3 regions of the Streptomyces sp. NPDC088261 genome follow, and region 2 is predicted to be linked to each of the others. Evidence: riboswitches for the same ligand, from Rfam matches in the RefSeq annotation. Region 2 holds a riboswitch; each other region holds the start of a gene.
What was found. Region 2 has a riboswitch for S-adenosylmethionine ahead of ACIODU_RS27310 (aminotransferase class V-fold PLP-dependent enzyme). Riboswitches for the same ligand answer to the same signal wherever they lie in the genome.

Region 1 (5,795 bases), on a different contig from region 2:
GAGCTTGTCGGTGACGGCGGCCAGGGCGGTCAGGACGGTGAAGGTGTCGGGGCGGCCGACGACGTCGAGGTCGTAAATCTCCCCGTTCTGCTCGCGCAGCCGCAGCCCCTCGGCCAGGAAGAGAAAGTCGAACTTGGCGCGCTCCGCCGTCCTGGCGAGGTGCGCGAAGGAGCTGAAGTCGATCTGGCTGCCGGCGGCGGGGTCGCTCCACACCGTGCTGTTGTTCACGCCGGGGAAGTGGGCGGCGAGGTGGATCTGCTTGACGGGCTTGCTCATGCGGGGTGCGTCCTTACGTGTCTTCGGAGCTCTCTTCCGAGCGGGCGAGGCCGGGGCGCGCTCAGAGCGCGGCGTACCGGTTCGCGGGGCGGGGCAGGCCGAGCAGGCCCCGCAGGGTGGCCGCCTCGTAGGCGGTACGGAACGCACCGCGCCGCTGGAGTTCCGGCACCAGGCCCCGGGTGATCCGCTCCAGGTCGTGGGGCAGGACGGCGGGCCGCAGGCGGAACCCGGTCAGGCCGGCCTCCTGGCCTTCGAGGAGCAGGTCGGCCAGCTCGGCGGGCGTACCGGTGAAGATCCGGGCGTCACTGGTGTACGGGGCGCCCGCGCGCTCCTCCAGGCGCGCCCGGCGGTCGGCGGCGGCCGCCGGGTCGTCGTCGAGGAAGACGACCAGGTCGCCGAAGACGTGGACGGTCTCACGGTCGCGGCCGGCGGTCGCCTGCGCGGCGCGGATCTCGGTGAGGATCGCCCGGATGTCCCCGGTGTCGCGCGGCGTGATGAAGCCGACGTCGGCCGAGGTGGCGACGAGGCGGAACGGTTCCGCACGGTGGGCGAGGGCGGCGACGACCGGCTGTCCCTGCGGCGGGCGCGGGGTGATGGAGGGGCCCTTGACGCTGAACCGCTCCCCCGTGAAGTCGATGTAGTGGAGCTTGTCGCGGTCGATGAAGCGGCCGGTGGCGGCGTCGCGGATCTCCGCGTCGTCCTCCCAGCTGTCCCACAGCCTGCGCAGCACTTCGACGTAGTCGCCCGCCTCGTCGAACAGCTCCTTGAGGAGGGCCAGGCCCGCGGGCGAGTCCAGCTCGTCGGCGCGCAGCCGGACGGCCGGCCTGCGCCCGAAGTGCGGGGCCTCGTCGGCGCGTCCGGACACCTTGACCTGGACGCCGGCCCGGCCGGCGCTGACGTGGTCCAGGGTGGCGATGGCCTTGGAGACGTGGAACGGCTCGGTGTGCGTGACGACGGCGGTCGGGATCAGCCCGATGTGCCGGGTCAGCGGGGCGACCCGGGCGGCGACCAGTACCGCGTCGAGCCGGCCCCGTACCTGATCGGTACGGCCGTCGGGCCCGGCGGAGGACGACGACTGGAGGCTCAGGGAGTCCTCGATGGTCACGAAGTCCAGCAGGCCCCGCTCGGCCTCGGTCACCAGGTCGGTCCAGTACCGCGCGGTGAACAGGTCGCGGGGCCGGGCCCCCGGCTCGCGCCAGGCGGCGGGATGCCAGCCCGCGGCGTCGAGGGCGACGGCCAGATGGAGGGGTGAGGGTGCTGAAGGCATGGCGGTATCGCTTCCCGCTCGGAAATCTCGTGGACTCGAAAAGGTGGATCCGAACGTCACGGGGTCGCGGAGCTCACCCGGACCGGGGGAACTCCTGGACATGCCGGGTGCCTTCCGTCTCCGGGGCTGTCTGTCCCGGGCGGAGGTCGGCGGACGTGCGTCGGAGGGCGCTGTACGTCGGGGCCGTGCGGCGGAGAAGGTGCCGCTACGGGGTGGGCCGCGGCGCGGCGTTCACGTACGCCGGACACAGGGCGCCGGCGACACGCTGGAGATCGATGTGACGCCGGGAGAACATGCCGACGGCGCGGGGGTGGCTCCTGACGGCGAAGGCCGTGCGCGTGCCGTACCGTCCTCGCACTGCCGTCACCTCCCGCCTCGACCGTTCGTACCGGTCCGAGCTCTCGCGCTTGCGCTGCCGTCTTCGGCGCCGCCGGGTCGTCACCTGGAGCACCCCGCCGCGTCTGGAGGGTTGCCGGTCAGCCAACCAGGGCTTGTCGCTGACACTCATAACCTGCGTGAACGGTAACTCCGCATCGGTGTCCGGCACAATCCCCACCCGATGACCCTCGATGCCCACGGACCGGCCCCCGGGCCCGCACCGGCCCGGGCGTGACCGGCGCGCGGGCGCGGTCGGTCCCGGTCGGTGTCCGCCGTTCCGTCCGGCCGGCGCCGCCAACCCCCCTGCGCCCCGGGGGATTTGTAACGGGACGATCATCAAAACGCTGCGCCGGATTGCCGGATTGTGACGGCGTGCGGACAGTACGTAACGTCTCGTGTCGGGGCCATGACATCTCCCGGAAACGGTTGTCCCGCCGGAACGGGCCGGTGCATCGTCACTGGGCGGCGTCCGACTCCCGTACGCCGTACCCCGGTTGAGGCGCGCGCACCACCCCGCGCCACCGACACGAAGGACACCCCCCATGGCAGCAGTGCGTACGAACAAACGGCGTATCGCCACCGCGATCGCCACCGCGGCGACCGTGGCCGCGATCCTCGGAGCGGGCACCGCCCTGCCGGCCCAGGCCGCCCCGGCCGAAGGCAGAGTCCTGCACGCCGGCTCCGCCGACGCCGTCAGCGGCAGCTACATCGTCACGCTCAAGAAGACGGCCGGCTTCTCGGCCAGGGCCACCGAGGGCAAGCAGCTCATCGCCGGGTACGGCGGCAAGGTGACGCGTACGTACACCTCCGCGCTCAACGGCTACGCGGCCTCCCTCAGCGGCACCGAGGCCGCGCGGCTCGCCGCCGACCCGGCCGTCGAGTCGGTCGAGCAGGACCAGAAGGTGTACGCGACGGCCACCCAGACCAACGCCCCCTGGGGCCTGGACCGCATCGACCAGGCGAACCTCCCGCTGAACGGCACGTACACCTACCCGGACTCGGCGGGCGGCAACACGACCGTCTACGTCCTGGACACCGGGGTGCGCATCACCCACCAGCAGATCGCGGGCCGCGCCTCCTACGGCTACGACTTCGTCGACAACGACGCCACCGCGCAGGACGGTTACGGCCACGGCACGCACGTCGCCACCACCGTCGCGGGCACCACCTACGGCGTCGCCAAGAAGGCGAAGATCGTCGCGGTCCGGGTCCTCGGCAACGACGGCTCCGGCACCACGGCCGGCGTCATCGCGGGCGTGGACTGGATCACCGCCAACCACGTGGCGTCCTCCGTCGCGAACGTCTCGCTCGGCGGCGGCGCCAGCACCACGCTCGACAACGCGGTGAAGAACTCGATCGCCTCCGGCGTCACGTACTCCATCGCGGCGGGCAACGCCGGTGCCCCGGCGGCCAACTACTCCCCCGCCCGCGTGCCCACCGCGCTCACGGTCGGCGCCACCACCAGGACGGACGCGAGGGCCTCGTACTCCAACTACGGCGCGTCCGTGGACCTCTTCGCCCCCGGCTCGGCCATCACGGCGGGCTGGAACAGCTCCGACACCGCGACCTACACCGGCGACGGCACCTCGTTCGCCGCCCCGCACGTCGCGGGCGCCGCCGCGGTCTACCTGACGAACCACCCCGGCGCCTCCCCGGCGACCGTGGCCGCCGCGCTGGTGAACGGCGCGACGTCCAACGTCCTGACCGGCATAGGCACCGGCTCGCCGAACAAGCTCCTCAAGCTCGTCCCGTAACGTCCCCGCACCACACGTCCCCGTACCACCGCGAGTCCCGCCGCCCGGCCCCCGGGCGGCGGGACTTCCGCGCCGCTACCCCTAGGGCGTGTCCGCAAAGTGGGGTCTGGCTCGCGGCGTCTGGCACGCGCGCTCGCGGCGTTGTCGGACCCACCCCGTACGTCCAGTACGGGGTGGGTCCTCCGCCTTGCGATCGCACGCACCAGACACCGCGAGCCCCGCCCTCCGGGCGGACGACCCCACTTCGCGGACACGCCCTAGTGCGTCACGCGCGTCACCGTGGGCGGCCGGGGCTGGAGTTCGCCGTCCAGGTACAGGTCGACCCGCTCGTTGTAGAAGGCGACCAGTCCGGCGATCGGCGCGAGCTGACGGGTCGGGAAGTCGTACGCCCACACCAGGTCGTCGTGGACACCGGCGGGCGTCTCGACCGACCAGTAGCCGCTGGTCCGTCCCTTGTACGGGCAGGCGGTCACCGTGTCCGTGGGCAGCAGGAGCGTGAAGTCGACGTTCAGACGGTCGAGGTAGTACCGCGTGGGCAGGCCCGTCTCGAACACCATGACCGAGGTGTCCGCCTCCGCCAGGACGACCCCGTCGAGTTCGACCCGGATCTCACGGCCGGAGCGCAGGGCGTCCACGCGGGTGTACGGGCTCCTCGGGTGGACAAAGACCTGCTCGTCCTCCTCGTACCACGCGTCGAGCGTCTCCCAGCGGAACCTGACCGTCCCCTCCAGGCCCTCGGACGCCCCCTCGGCCCACAGCCACCCGGCGTCGGGGACGACCCGGTCCCCCGCCTTCAGAGCCTGCCGCCGCGCGGGTCCGGGCGCCAGCTTGAGGACGCGGTCCTCGTCCACCAGCTCGCAGTCGACCAGGTCGCCGACCGGGACCGTGTACTGCGGATAGCCGGGCCACTCCCACACGTACCGCGCCCGCAGGGTGTCCACCACCGCGCGCCCGCCGAGAAAGCCGCGGATGCGGCGGGGCACCGGCTCGACGTGGCCGGCCGGTGTGATCATTCGGGGCTGGTTCGGCACTGCTTCCGTCATGATCACCATTGTCCACCGGCGCCTGCCCGCCCGCATCCAGACCCGGCCGCCCACAAGCCTGCACTCGCCCCGCCCCGCCGGCGAACCGGCGGGGCGGGGCGAGCGGGCCCCGACCGTCAGGCCGTGTGCAGCGTCAGGCCGTACCGGCTCAGCACCGGATTGATCGGCTGGTAGAACGACTGGCCACCGGAGGTGCAGTTGCCCGAGCCGCCCGAGGTGATGCCCTGGGCCTGGTCGCCGCTGATGTACGAGCCTCCCGAGTCACCGCCCTCGACGCAGACGCTCGTCCCGGTCATCGCGTACACCGCGCCCTGGCTGTAGTTGACAGTGATGTTCTTGCCCTGGATGACACCGCAGCGCCAGTGCGTCGTGGAGCCCGAGCGGCAGATCGACGCACCGACGGGCGCCTCGTTGGAGCCGCGGACCAGCTGGTCGGAGACCGTGCCCCAGCCGAGGACGACCGGGACGGTCCACCAGCCGCTGCCGACGTTCACCCACGCGTAGTCGTTGCCGGGGAAGGTCGAGCCCTGGAAGTTGCCGATGTACGAGCGGTCCCAGCCGTAGACCGCGGCGCCCGTGCCCCCGCAGTGACCGGCGGTCACGAACCCGCCGTACACGGAGAAGCCGATGGAACAGCGCACGTTGCCCGTGTAGTACGGGTCGCCGCCGACCGTGCCCGCGGCGGTGGTACGCGGCGCCTCGGCGGTCTCGGCGACCGTGACCGGCCCGGTCTTGAGGGCCTTGGCGACGAAGGCGCGGACATCGTTGTCGTCCTTGCGCTCCGCGACCACGTTGACCACGACCTGGTTGGTCCTGGGGTCGACCTGCCAGCTGCTGACGCCGGCCGGCGCGGTGAGCTTGTCGATCCGCTTCTTCGCCGCGTCGAGCTGCCGCTCGCTGTGGCGGACCAGCCGGACGGCCGCACCGGTGGCCCGTACGGCGGCGGCCTTCTCGTCACCGGCGAGCGCGACGGTCAGGGTGCCGCCTGCGGGGTCGAACCAGGAACCCGCGTAGGAGGATCCCGCCACGCGCTGTGCCTTCGTGTCGACCGCCGTCGCCGTCTTCTCGGCGGCGAGG
Region 2 (5,795 bases):
AGCCGTGATCACCGCGATCGTGCTCATCAAGACCAGCGTCGGCCGGATCCCCGAGATCGCCGAGTCGATCGCCGCGCTGGACAGCGTCAGCGAGGTCTTCTCGGTCACCGGTACGTACGACCTGATCGCCATGGTGCGCGTCGCCAGGCACGACGACCTGGCGGACATCATCCCCGGGGCGATCAGCAAGATCGACGGCGTCGAGGCGACGGACACCCACGTCGCGTTCCGTACGTACTCCCAGCACGACCTGGAGGCGGCCTTCGCGATCGGACTCGACGCGTAGACCGCCCCTCCTGAGGTGCCGGGCCCCTCCTGTAGGTGCCGGGGCGGGCCCGTCAGGCCGTACGTCAGACGGTCTCGCCGTCCCGGTCCGGGACGCAGCGGCCCTCCTCGGTGCGGTAGCTCCAGCGGGCGCCCTCGCGCACCAGTTCCTTCACCGCGCCGACGAACCGGTCCACGTGCTCGTCGGGCGTCCCCGCGCCGAAGCTCACCCGGATGGCGTTGAGCGAACGCTCGCCCGGCTCCGCCTCCGGGGCGCCGCACTCCCCCGGGTCCTGCGGGTCGCTGCCCAGCAGGGTCCGTACCAGCGGGTGGGCGCAGAACAGGCCGTCCCGTACGCCGATGCCGTACTCCGCGGAGAGCGCGGCGGCGAAGTGCGAGCTGTTCCAGCCCTCCACCACGAACGAGAGCACGCCGACGCGCGGGGCGTCGTCGCCGAACAGCGACAGCACCCGGACCTCGGGCACCGCGGCCAGTCCGTCCCGCACCCGGCGGACGAGCCGCTGCTCCCGGGCGACGAGCGTGTCGAACCCGGCCTCTTCGAGCGCCTTGCACGCCGAGGCGATGGCGTACACGCCGATGACGTTGGGCGAGCCCGCCTCGTGCCGGGCGGCCGTGGTGTGCCAGTCGACGTCCACCCCGCCGTCCGCGCGCCGGGCGACCTTGCGGCTGGCGCCGCCGCCCGCGAGGTACGGCTCCGCCTCCCGCAGCCAGTCGGCGCGGCCCGCGAGGACACCGGAGCCGAAGGGCGCGTAGAGCTTGTGCCCGGAGAAGGCGACCCAGTCGACGTCCAGTTCGGCGATGTCCACGGGGTGGTGCGGGGCGAGCTGCGCCGCGTCGAGGACGATCCGGGCGCCGTGTCGGTGGGCGGCGGCGGCCAGCTCCCGTACCGGCCAGATCTCCCCGGTCACGTTGGACGCGCCGGTGACGCAGACCAGGGCGGGGCCCTGCTCCCGCCCGGCGAGCGCCCGGTCGAGCGTGGCGACGGCCTCCTCGGGGGTACGGGGCGCGTTCAGGTACGTCACCCGGGCGTCGCGCCAGGGCAGCAGCGAGGCGTGGTGCTCCGTCTCGAACACGAAGACCTGGGTGCCGGCGGGGATCACGGCGGCCAGCAGGTTGAGCGAGTCGGTGGTCGAACGGGTGAAGACGACCTGGTCGGCGGGGCGGCAGCCGAGGAACTCCGCGACGGTGCGGCGGCTGTTCTCGAACAGGTCCGTCGACAGCTGGGAGAGGTAGCCGGCGCCGCGGTGCACGCTGCCGTAGTACGGCGCGTAGGCGGCGACGTCGTCCCACACCCGCTGGAGCGCGGGGGCGCTGGCCGCGTAGTCGAGGGCCGCGTAGGTGACCGCGCCCCCGGTGACGAGCGGGACGGTCACGTCGCGCCCGAGCACGGGCAGCGGCGCCGCACAGGCGGGGTCCTCGGTGGTGGTGCTGCTGGACTGCGACGCGGCGGCGTTCAGGTATGCGGACGTCACGGGACTGCTCCCTCGGGGACCTGGACCCCAGGAAAGCCAGGGGTCCGCGCTTGCCATAGACCTCGCTGCCTACGGCCTGGTCTTCACCCGGGGCACCCCGCCACGGACGGAGGGTTGCCGGACAGCGAGCCGGGGCCTAAATCGCTGTCACTCATGACCTTGTGCACGAGCTTGACACACCCGGGCAGCGGCCTCAAGTCCGCGTCCGGGATGTGGAACAGAGCAGGTGGGGGGAACGGAAGAGGCGGGGCGCGGCCGGTGGCCGTGCCCCGCCCGCTTCCGCTACCGGTGCGACGCCTCGACCCAGCGCGCCAGGGCCCGCCCCGCCGCCCCCGAGTCCACCGACTCCGCCGCGCGCGCGATGCCCGCCGCCAGCTGGAGTTCCAGCACGTCGTCCGTCGGGTCCAGCGCGACCAGCGCCGCCGCCGCGTTCAGGAGCACCGCGTCCCGTACGGGACCGGTCTCGCCGGCCAGCAGCCGCCGCGCCACATCCGCGTTGTACGACGCGTCCGCGCCCCGCAGCGCCTCGACGGGCACGATCGCCAGGCCCACGTCCCGCGGGTCGAACGGCACCTCGCCGACCTTCCCGTCGCGCACGACCCACACCCGTGACGTCGCGGTCGTGGTCAGCTCGTCGAGCCCGTCGTCGCCCCGGAAGACCAGCGCCGAACTGCCGCGCTCGGCCAGCACCCCCGCCACGATGGGCGCCATCCGCACGTCCGCCACGCCCACGGCCTGGGACCGTACCCGCGCCGGGTTGGTCAGCGGCCCGAGGATGTTGAAGGTGGTCTGCGCGCCCAACTCCCGCCGCGCCTTGGCCGCGTACCGCAGCGCGGGGTGGAACTTCACCGCGAAGCAGAAGGTGATCCCCGCCTCCTCCGCGACCTCCGCGACCCGCTGCGGGGTCAGTTCCAGGTTGACGCCGAGCTTCTCCAGGACGTCGGAGGCGCCGCTCGCGGACGACGCGGCGCGGTTGCCGTGCTTGACGACCTTCGCGCCGGTGCCCGCGACGACGATCGCCGCCATCGTGGAGATGTTGACCGTCTTGGCGAGGTCGCCGCCCGTGCCCACGATGTCGACCGTACGGCCCGGCACCTCGATGGTGTTGGCGTGGCCGTACATCGCGCGGACCAGGCCGGACACCTCCTCGACGGTCTCGCCCTTCGCCCGCAGCGCCACCGCGAAGCCGGCGATCTGCGCGTCGGTCGCCTCGCCGTCCATGATCTGGTTCATCGCCCAGGCGGTGTCGTCCGTGGACAGGTTCTCGCCGCGCAGCAGGGGGTTGAGGACGCCCGGCCAGGACCGGGCCGCCACGGTGTCGCCTCCGACGGGGGTAACAGCGCTCATGCTCGCTCCTGGGTGTCAGCACCACGGGCCCCGGCCTGCCGCCGGACCCACGGCCCAGCCTATCGGCGGACACCGCCCCGGCGGGCCCGGTGCCCGTACTGCGGACCATCCGGTCCCGGGGGTGCCGGGGGTGCCGGGACCGCGCCGGAGGACGTCCGCCAACGCCGCGGGCCCCGGCCGGTCTCCGGGGAGGAGACCGGGCCGGGGCCCGCGGTGGTGGCGACCCTGGGGGCCGGTGGGATCAGTGGTGGCCGTGGCCGCTCGTGATCTCCTTGTACTCCTCGGCGGTGGGCTTGGGGATCTGGGTGTTCTCCCCGTAGAAGCCCTTGCTGAGCTTCACCCGCGCCTTCTCGACCGGCGAGACCTTGCGCTCGACACCGTTCTCGTCGACCGTCGGGCCGAGTTCGGCCGGCTTGGGCTGGTCGTGCGCGGTGAGCTTGTACAGGTCGCCCTGGTCCAGCGGCGTGTGGACCTCGACGAACTCGCCGTGCGGCAGCCGCTTGATGAGCCCGGACTCGCGTCCGTGCAGCACCTTCTCCGCGTCCCGGCGCTGGAGGCCGAGGCAGAACCGCTTGGTGACGAGGAAGGTGAGGACCGGGACGACGAAGAACCCGACCCGGACGAACCAGGTGATCGTGTTGATCGACAGATGGAAGTGCGTGGCCCAGATGTCGTTCCCACCGCCGACCAGCAGCACGAAGTACCACGACAGCCAGGCGACACCGAAGGCCGTACGGGTCGGCGCGTTGCGCGGCCGGTCCGCGATGTGGTGCTCCCGGTCGTCCTTGGTGACCCACGCCTCGATGAACGGGTACACCGCGATCGCGACGAGGACCATCGGGAAGATGACCAGCGGGATGAACACGCCCAGGACCAGGGTGTGGCCCCAGAAGTTGATCTCCCAGCCGGGCATGAACCGGATGAGCCCCTCGGAGAAGCCCATGTACCAGTCGGGCTGCGCGCCGGTGGAGACCTGGTCGGGCCGGTAGGGGCCGATGGCCCAGATCGGGTTGATCGTGGCGATCGCCGAGACGACCGAGATCACGCCGAAGACCAGGAAGAAGAACCCGCCGGCCTTCGCCATGTAGATCGGCAGCAGAGGCATGCCGACGACGTTCTTCTCCGTACGGCCGGGGCCCGCGAACTGGGTGTGCTTGTGCACGAACACCAGGATCAGGTGCCCGGCCACCAGGCCCAGCATCAGTCCGGGCAGCAGCAGGATGTGGACCGAGTAGAACCGGCTCACGAAGTCGCCGCCGGGGAACTCTCCGCCGAACAGGAACATCGAGATGTACGTACCGACGATCGGCACGGACAGGATCGCGCCCTGCACGAAGCGCACACCGGTGCCGGACAGCAGGTCGTCGGGGAGCGAGTAACCGGTGAACCCGGTGAACATGCCGAGGACGAACAGCAGGAAGCCGAACAGCCAGTTGACCTCACGGGGCTTGCGGAACGCACCCGTGAAGAACACGCGCATCATGTGCACGAGCATCGCCGCGAGGAAGATCAGCGCGGCCCAGTGGTGGATCTGGCGGATCAGCAGACCGCCGCGGACGTCGAAGCTGATGTCCAGCGTCGAGGAGAACGCCTCCGACATCCGTACGCCCTGGAGGGGGACGTAACTGCCGTGGTAGACGACCTCGTTCATCGACGGGTGGAAGAACAGCGTCAGATAGACACCCGTGAGGATGATGATGATGAAGCTGTAGAGGCTGACCTCGCCCAGCATGAAGGACCAGTGGTCCGGGAAGATCTTCCGCATGTTGGCCTTGGCCAGGCCGTAGATGCCCAGCCGGCCGTCCGCCCAGTCGGCGACCCGTTCCCCGGCGGGCGTCTTGCGGTTGTTCGTCTCGTCCGAGCTGTTACTCATCCGCGCTCCCAGAAGGCAGGGCCGACGGGCTCTTCGAAGTCGCCGAGCGCCTCGAGGTTGCCCTCACCGTTCACTCCGATCCGCAGCTGCGGAAGAGCGTGACCGGCCGGGCCGAAGAGGACCCGGGCGCCGTCGGAGAGGTCGAAGGTGGACTGGTGGCACGGGCAGAGCACGTGGTGCGTCTGCTGCTCGTACAGGCTGATCGGGCAGCCGACGTGGGTGCAGATCTTCGAGTAGGCCACGATCCCCTCGTGGGACCACTCGAGTTCGCGCTTGTCCTTGATGTCGTCCGGCTGGATACGGACGATCATCAGGGCCGCCTTGGCGATCTCCTGCTGGAACTCCTCGCTGTCCTCCTCCAGGCCCTCGGGCATGGCGAAGGTCAGCGAGCCCACGACGACGTCCTCGGGACGCAGCGGCTCCAGGGTGTTCATGTTGATGAGCTGCTTGCCCTTGGCCCACAGGGTGCTGCGGAGCTTCTTCTCCGGCAGCGGGCCGAGGTCGCGCAGCAGCACCACACCGGAGAGCGGTACGAACGCCAGCGCCCCGAACATCGTGTTGCGGATCAGCTTGCGCCGGCCGAAGCCGGACTCCGACGCACCGGCCGCGAAGTCCGCCAGGACCTTGGCCTTGACCTCGGGCGTCGCCGCGATGGGGTGGCGCTCGTCGGTCATCTCGACGTCCGACATCAGCGTGCGCGCCCAGTGGACCGCGCCGGCGCCGATGCAGAACAGGGCGACGCCGAGCGTCACTCCCAGCGAGAAGTTCAGGATGCTGATGTGCCCGAGCGGCCAGATGTAGACGATCTTGTCCACGGG
Region 3 (5,795 bases), on a different contig from region 2:
TGGCGGTACGCGAGCAGGCCGCGGACGATGTTCTTGGACAGTTCCGTACGGTCCACCCGGACGATCGTCCGCCGGTCCGTCCCGCCGATCTCCTCGCGCAGGGACACGATCCGCTCGTCCACGTCGGGGCGGTGCGCCCGCTCGCGCAGGAAGTCCGCGTCCGCGCCCAGGCCGTGCACGCCGATCCTGGTGTTGCCGGTGCCGCCCAGCAGCTCCGTACAGCAGGCCGTGAAGGCGTCCGCCCAGCGGTGGGTCAGGAACGCCGCGCGGTCCGCGCCCAGGATGCCCCGGAGCAGCTGGCGCGCGATGTCGTCGGGGAGCAGCCGGAAGTAGTCCACCGGCGCCCAGGGGGTGTGCGAGAAGTGGCCGATCCGCAGGTCGGGACGGAGGGCGCGGAGCATGCCGGGGACCAGCGCCAGGTGGTAGTCCTGGATCAGGACGGACGCGCCGTCGCCCGCCTCGTCCGCCAGAGCCTCGGCGAACGCGCGGTTGTACGCCTCGTACGACGCCCACTGCGCCCGGAACTCCGCGCCGAAGGACGGTTCCAGCGGGGTCTGGTAGAGCAGGTGGTGGACGAACCAGAGCGTGGAGTTGGCCACCCCGTTGTACGCGTCCGCGTAGACGTCGGGGGCGATGCCCAGCATCCGTACCCGCTGCCCGCCCGTGTCCTCCGGGTCCAGCCGGCCGCCGGTACGCCGTACCGCCTCGCGGTCGCCGTCGCCGAGCGCCGCGCACACCCACACCGCGTCCGTGTCGGGGCCGATGGCGGAGAGGCCGGAGACCAGCCCGCCGCCGCCGCGCCGGGCCTCCAGCGCTCCGTCGTCGCGGAGTGTGTACGAGACGGGGCCGCGGTTGGACGCGACGAGGACCTGGGCGGCCTGCTCGGAAACCATGTGCCGAAATCTAGCCCGTACGGGAAACGCTCAAACGTACGGAGAGCGACCGCGCGGGGGAATCAGTCGCCCCCGCGTCCCCGTACCGCCGCCAGCGCCACCACGCCCGCCCCCGTCAGCGCGACCGCCATCCCGCCCAGCAGCCACAGCCGCTCGGCCGTGACGCCGCCGTGTGCCGCCGCGAGGAACCACAAGCCCAGAGGAGTCTCCATAAGCCTGCAATATAGGTAAATAGGACTAGAAGGGTGCGTTACGCCGCGCGGCCGGCCGTGTACTCCGCGATCTCCCGCATCGGCGGCCGCTCCACCGTGTCCACGGCGTACGTACGCGGTTCAAAGCCGCTCTCGCCCCGCTCGAACTGCGTCAGCTCGGGCCGTACCAGCTGCGCGCCCGGATGGGCCCCGAGCTGCGCCCCCAGCTGCGCCCGCGGCATACGCAGCTGCGCCGTCCGGTAGATCGCCGCCGCCATCCGCCCCAGCGCCCGGTCGTCCTGGTGCCGGTGCAGCCGCGTGCCCACGTCCACCTGGCCCAGCGCGTCCAGCCCCACACAGTGCAGCGCGTCCACCAGCAGCCCCAGCTCCACCCCGTACCCGACCGGGAACGGCAACCGCTCCAGCAGGCTCCGCCGGGCCGCGTACTCCCCGCCGAGCGGCTGCACGAACCCCGCCAGGCGCGGCCAGTGCAGGTTCAGCAGCGGACGCGCCACCAGCTCCGTCACCCGCCCGCCCTGGCCCGCGGAGGCCCCCGGCGCCGTCAGCGGCCTGTCGTACATCGCCTTCACCAGCTGCACGTCAGGCTCCGTCAGCAGCGGCCCCACGATCCCCGTCACGAAGTCCGCCGAGAACTCGCGCAGATCCGCGTCCACGAAACACACCACGTCCCCGCCCGTCACCAGCAGCGACCGCCACAGCACCTCGCCCTTCCCGGGCAGCGCCGGCAGCCTCGGCAGGATGTCGTCCCGGCGCACCACCCGCGCGCCCGCTTCCTCCGCCACCTTCGCCGTCGCGTCGGACGAACCGGAATCAATCACCACCAGTTCATCCACCAGCGGCGCCTTCCCCATCAGCTCGCGCCGGATCACCGAGACGATCCCGCCGACCGTCTCCTCCTCGTCCAGCGCGGGCAGCACCACGCTGACGGTCGTGCCACGCGCGGCCTTCGCCGCCAGGAGCCGGTCGGGCGTACGGTCGGCCACGGACCAGGAACGCCTGGTCAGCCAGCGTTCCACCTCTTCCAGCACGGTCGGTTCTCCCTGAAAGTGATCCATCTCGCGGTACGGACCCCTCTCTCCACGGTCCGCTCCTTCGGTTACAGTCTTGAACAACGCGAATGACCACCGCATGTCGGGGGTCGTCCGCCGGACAAACGCTCGGATCGCGGGACCGACCCCGGATCCGATGCCATACCGCTCATCCAGAGGGGCAGAGGGAACGGCCCGTTGAAGCCCCGGCAACCCTCCCGCCGACCGCGAGGTCATGGTGGGGAAGGTGCCAATTCCGTCTTGCGGCGAAGTACGTCGTGAGGAAGATGAGGAAAGGGCCTCGCCTCCATGTCTGTGCAGACCGTCCCCACGCCCGGTGTCACCCCCGGTGCCGTCGACCTCGGACCCGCCGCCGCCCTCTCGTGCCGCGAATGCGGCGAGCGCTTCGACCTCGGCCCGATCTTCGCCTGCGCGTCCTGTTTCGGGCCGCTCGAAGTGGCGTACGACCTGCCGAGCGGCACCCCTGACGAGCTGAAGAAGCGCATCGCCGAGGGCCCCGACAACATCTGGCGCTACGCGCCGCTGCTGCCCGTCCCGGCCGACGTGGCGTCCAAGCCCAACATCAACCCCGGCTTCACCAAGCTCGTCAAGGCCGACAACCTCGCCCGTGAACTGGGTGTCACCGGCGGCCTGTACGTGAAGGACGACTCCGGCAACCCGACGCACTCCTTCAAGGACCGCGTCGTCGCCATCGCCGTCGAGGCCGCCCGTGCCTTCGGCTTCACGACGCTCTCCTGCTCCTCCACCGGCAACCTGGCCGGCGCCGTCGGCGCCGCCGCCGCCCGGGCCGGCTTCCGCTCCTGCGTGTTCATCCCGAGCGACCTGGAGCAGGGCAAGGTCGTCATGGCCGCGGTGTACGGCGGTGAACTCGTCGGCATCGAGGGCAACTACGACGACGTCAACCGCTTCTGCTCCGAACTGATCGGCGACCCGCTCGGCGAGGGCTGGGGCTTCGTGAACGTCAACCTCCGCCCGTACTACGGCGAGGGCTCCAAGACACTCGCGTACGAGATCTGCGAACAGCTCGGCTGGGAGCTGCCCGACCAGCTCGTCATCCCCATCGCCTCGGGATCGCAGCTCACGAAGATCGACAAGGGCCTCCAGGAACTCATCAGGCTGGGCCTCGTGGCGGACAAGCCGTACAAGATCTTCGGCGCCCAGGCCGAGGGCTGCTCCCCGGTCTCCACCGCCTTCAAGGCGGGCCACGACGTCGTACGGCCCCAGAAGCCGAACACCATCGCCAAGTCCCTGGCGATCGGCAACCCGGCCGACGGCCCGTACGTCCTCGACATCGCCCGCCGCACCGGCGGCGCGGTGGACGACGTGACCGACGAGCAGATCGTGGACGCGATCAAGCTGCTGGCCCGCACCGAGGGGATCTTCGCGGAGACCGCGGGCGGGGTGACCGTCGGCGTGACGAAGAAACTCATCGACGCCGGCCTGCTCGACCCGGCGCTGACGACGGTCGTGCTCAACACGGGCGACGGCCTCAAGACGCTGGACGCCGTGGCCCCGACCACCGGGCCCACCGCCACGATCCGCCCGAGCCTCGACGCGTTCCGCGCCGCCGGCCTGGCCCACTGAGCGCCGCGCCCCCGCGTCCCGCCCATCACTGAAGGAAGGCACCCCACCATGAGCGTCAAGGTCCGCATCCCCACCATCCTCCGTACGTACACCGGTGGCGAGGCCGAGGTTCCGGCGGAGGGCGAGACCCTCTCCGAGGTCATCCAGTCGCTGGAGGCCAGCCACCCCGGCATCGCCGCGCGCGTCCTGGACGACGAGGGCAAGCTGCGCCGCTTCGTCAACGTGTACGTGAACGACGACGACGTCCGGTTCGAGCAGGGCCTCCAGACGGCGACCCCCGCGGGCGCCGGCATCTCGATCATCCCGGCGGTCGCGGGCGGCTGCTGACGCCGGATCACGGGGACGCCCCGGCATACGCGCACGGCCCCCTCCGGCCTGGACGGCCCCCTCCGCACAGGAAGCGGAGGGGGCCATTCTTTATGGTTGAGCGCGGTAGAGTTGGGAACCCCCCCTCGCGGCCGGTGCCGAGCGCATACGAGAACGCGACAACCTGGGGTCGAACTCCCGGTGACTTTTGCGGGCACATGTGTGGTTTGCCCGGCCCGACTTGCCCCGGAACGCAGTCAATCCGTCGCTATGTGTGTTCGGTCGTGCCCAGATTTCTCGTCCGATTGACCTGTTGCAGAGGGCAGTTGGGCAGATACATTCAGCCGCGGTCGAAGCGTTCCGGCAGTAATAGGGGAGTAAGGCATGGCTCAGGGCACCGTCAAATGGTTCAACGCGGAGAAGGGCTACGGCTTCATCGCGGTCGACGGTGGTGCGGATGTTTTCGTCCACTACAGCGCGATCCAGATGGACGGCTACCGCACCCTTGAAGAAGGTCAGCGAGTCGAGTTCGAGATCTCGCAGGGCCAGAAGGGTCCGCAGGCGGACATGGTCAAGCTCGCCGTCTGATCCCGGCGCGATCGGCCACCGACGCACTCGCGCCGAGGGGCCCGTATCCCATACAGGGATACGGGCCCCTCGTGCGTGTACGGCACCCCCGCGCGAGGGGGCCGGGCCGGAGGAGGAGCTTGCACTCTCGGGGGTCGAGTGCTAATCATTGGCGTTAGCACTCTGCAAGTGAGAGTGACAACTTATGGACCGGGTCAGTGAGGCCCGGAGGGACCGGTGGAGCAAGGAACCGCCGGACTCTCAGGCCGTCCGTCGCGGGCGCGGGCGCGGTCCGGAGCAATCCACCCCAGTCCGGGAGGACCACTTCACATGGCCAAGATCATCGCGTTCGACGAGGAGGCACGGCGCGGTCTCGAGCGCGGGATGAACCAGCTCGCCGACGCCGTCAAGGTCACCCTTGGTCCCAAGGGTCGCAACGTCGTCCTCGAGAAGAAGTGGGGCGCCCCCACGATCACCAACGATGGTGTTTCCATCGCCAAGGAGATCGAGCTCGAGGACCCGTACGAGAAGATCGGCGCAGAGCTGGTCAAGGAAGTCGCCAAGAAGACGGACGACGTCGCCGGTGACGGTACGACCACCGCGACCGTCCTCGCCCAGGCACTCGTCCGCGAGGGCCTGCGCAACGTGGCGGCCGGCGCCAACCCGATGGCCCTCAAGCGCGGGATCGAGAAGGCCGTCGAGGCCGTCTCCGGTGCCCTGCTGGAGCAGGCCAAGGACGTGGAGACCAAGGAGCAGATCGCTTCGACGGCCTCCATCTCCGCCGCCGACACCCAGATCGGCGAGCTCATCGCCGAGGCGATGGACAAGGTCGGCAAGGAAGGCGTCATCACCGTCGAGGAGTCGCAGACCTTCGGTCTGGAGCTTGAGCTCACCGAGGGCATGCGCTTCGACAAGGGCTACATCTCGGCGTACTTCGCCACCGACATGGAGCGCATGGAGTCGTCCCTGGACGACCCGTACATCCTGATCGTCAACTCCAAGATCGGCAACGTGAAGGACCTCCTTCCGCTGCTGGAGAAGGTCATGCAGTCGGGCAAGCCCCTGCTGATCATCGCGGAGGACGTCGAGGGCGAGGCGCTGTCGACCCTGGTCGTCAACAAGATCCGCGGCACCTTCAAGTCCGTCGCCGTCAAGGCCCCGGGCTTCGGTGACCGCCGCAAGGC

Region 1: linked by a shared signal. The riboswitch ahead of ACIODU_RS06810 (putative leader peptide) and the one ahead of ACIODU_RS27310 (aminotransferase class V-fold PLP-dependent enzyme) in region 2 are both predicted to bind S-adenosylmethionine.
Region 3: linked by a shared signal. The riboswitch ahead of thrC (threonine synthase) and the one ahead of ACIODU_RS27310 (aminotransferase class V-fold PLP-dependent enzyme) in region 2 are both predicted to bind S-adenosylmethionine.

Annotation. Positions count from the first base shown of each region.
Region 1 covers NZ_JBIURL010000002.1:677,177-682,971, reverse strand. The annotation lists gene ACIODU_RS06820 (NtaA/DmoA family FMN-dependent monooxygenase) at 1-276, opposite strand, end outside; gene ACIODU_RS06815 (LLM class flavin-dependent oxidoreductase) at 338-1,543, opposite strand; gene ACIODU_RS06810 (putative leader peptide) at 1,749-1,838, opposite strand; SAM riboswitch class IV at 1,942-2,055, opposite strand; gene ACIODU_RS06805 (S8 family peptidase) at 2,464-3,675, shown strand; gene ACIODU_RS06800 (DUF427 domain-containing protein) at 3,933-4,718, opposite strand; gene ACIODU_RS06795 (S1 family peptidase) at 4,835-5,795, opposite strand, start outside.
Region 2 covers NZ_JBIURL010000017.1:29,619-35,413, forward strand. The annotation lists gene ACIODU_RS27300 (rhomboid family intramembrane serine protease) at 1-8, shown strand, start outside; gene ACIODU_RS27305 (Lrp/AsnC ligand binding domain-containing protein) at 5-286, shown strand; gene ACIODU_RS27310 (aminotransferase class V-fold PLP-dependent enzyme) at 351-1,757, opposite strand; SAM riboswitch class IV at 1,799-1,916, opposite strand; gene trpD (anthranilate phosphoribosyltransferase) at 2,040-3,104, opposite strand; gene ACIODU_RS27320 (cytochrome bc complex cytochrome b subunit) at 3,346-4,977, opposite strand; gene ACIODU_RS27325 (Rieske 2Fe-2S domain-containing protein) at 4,974-5,795, opposite strand, start outside.
Region 3 covers NZ_JBIURL010000013.1:119,455-125,249, forward strand. The annotation lists gene ACIODU_RS24120 (trehalose-6-phosphate synthase) at 1-893, opposite strand, end outside; gene ACIODU_RS24125 (hypothetical protein) at 956-1,105, opposite strand; gene ACIODU_RS24130 (glucosyl-3-phosphoglycerate synthase) at 1,144-2,133, opposite strand; SAM riboswitch class I at 2,300-2,427, shown strand; gene thrC (threonine synthase) at 2,443-3,738, shown strand; gene ACIODU_RS24140 (ubiquitin-like small modifier protein 1) at 3,787-4,065, shown strand; gene ACIODU_RS24145 (cold-shock protein) at 4,429-4,632, shown strand; gene groL (chaperonin GroEL) at 4,942-5,795, shown strand, end outside.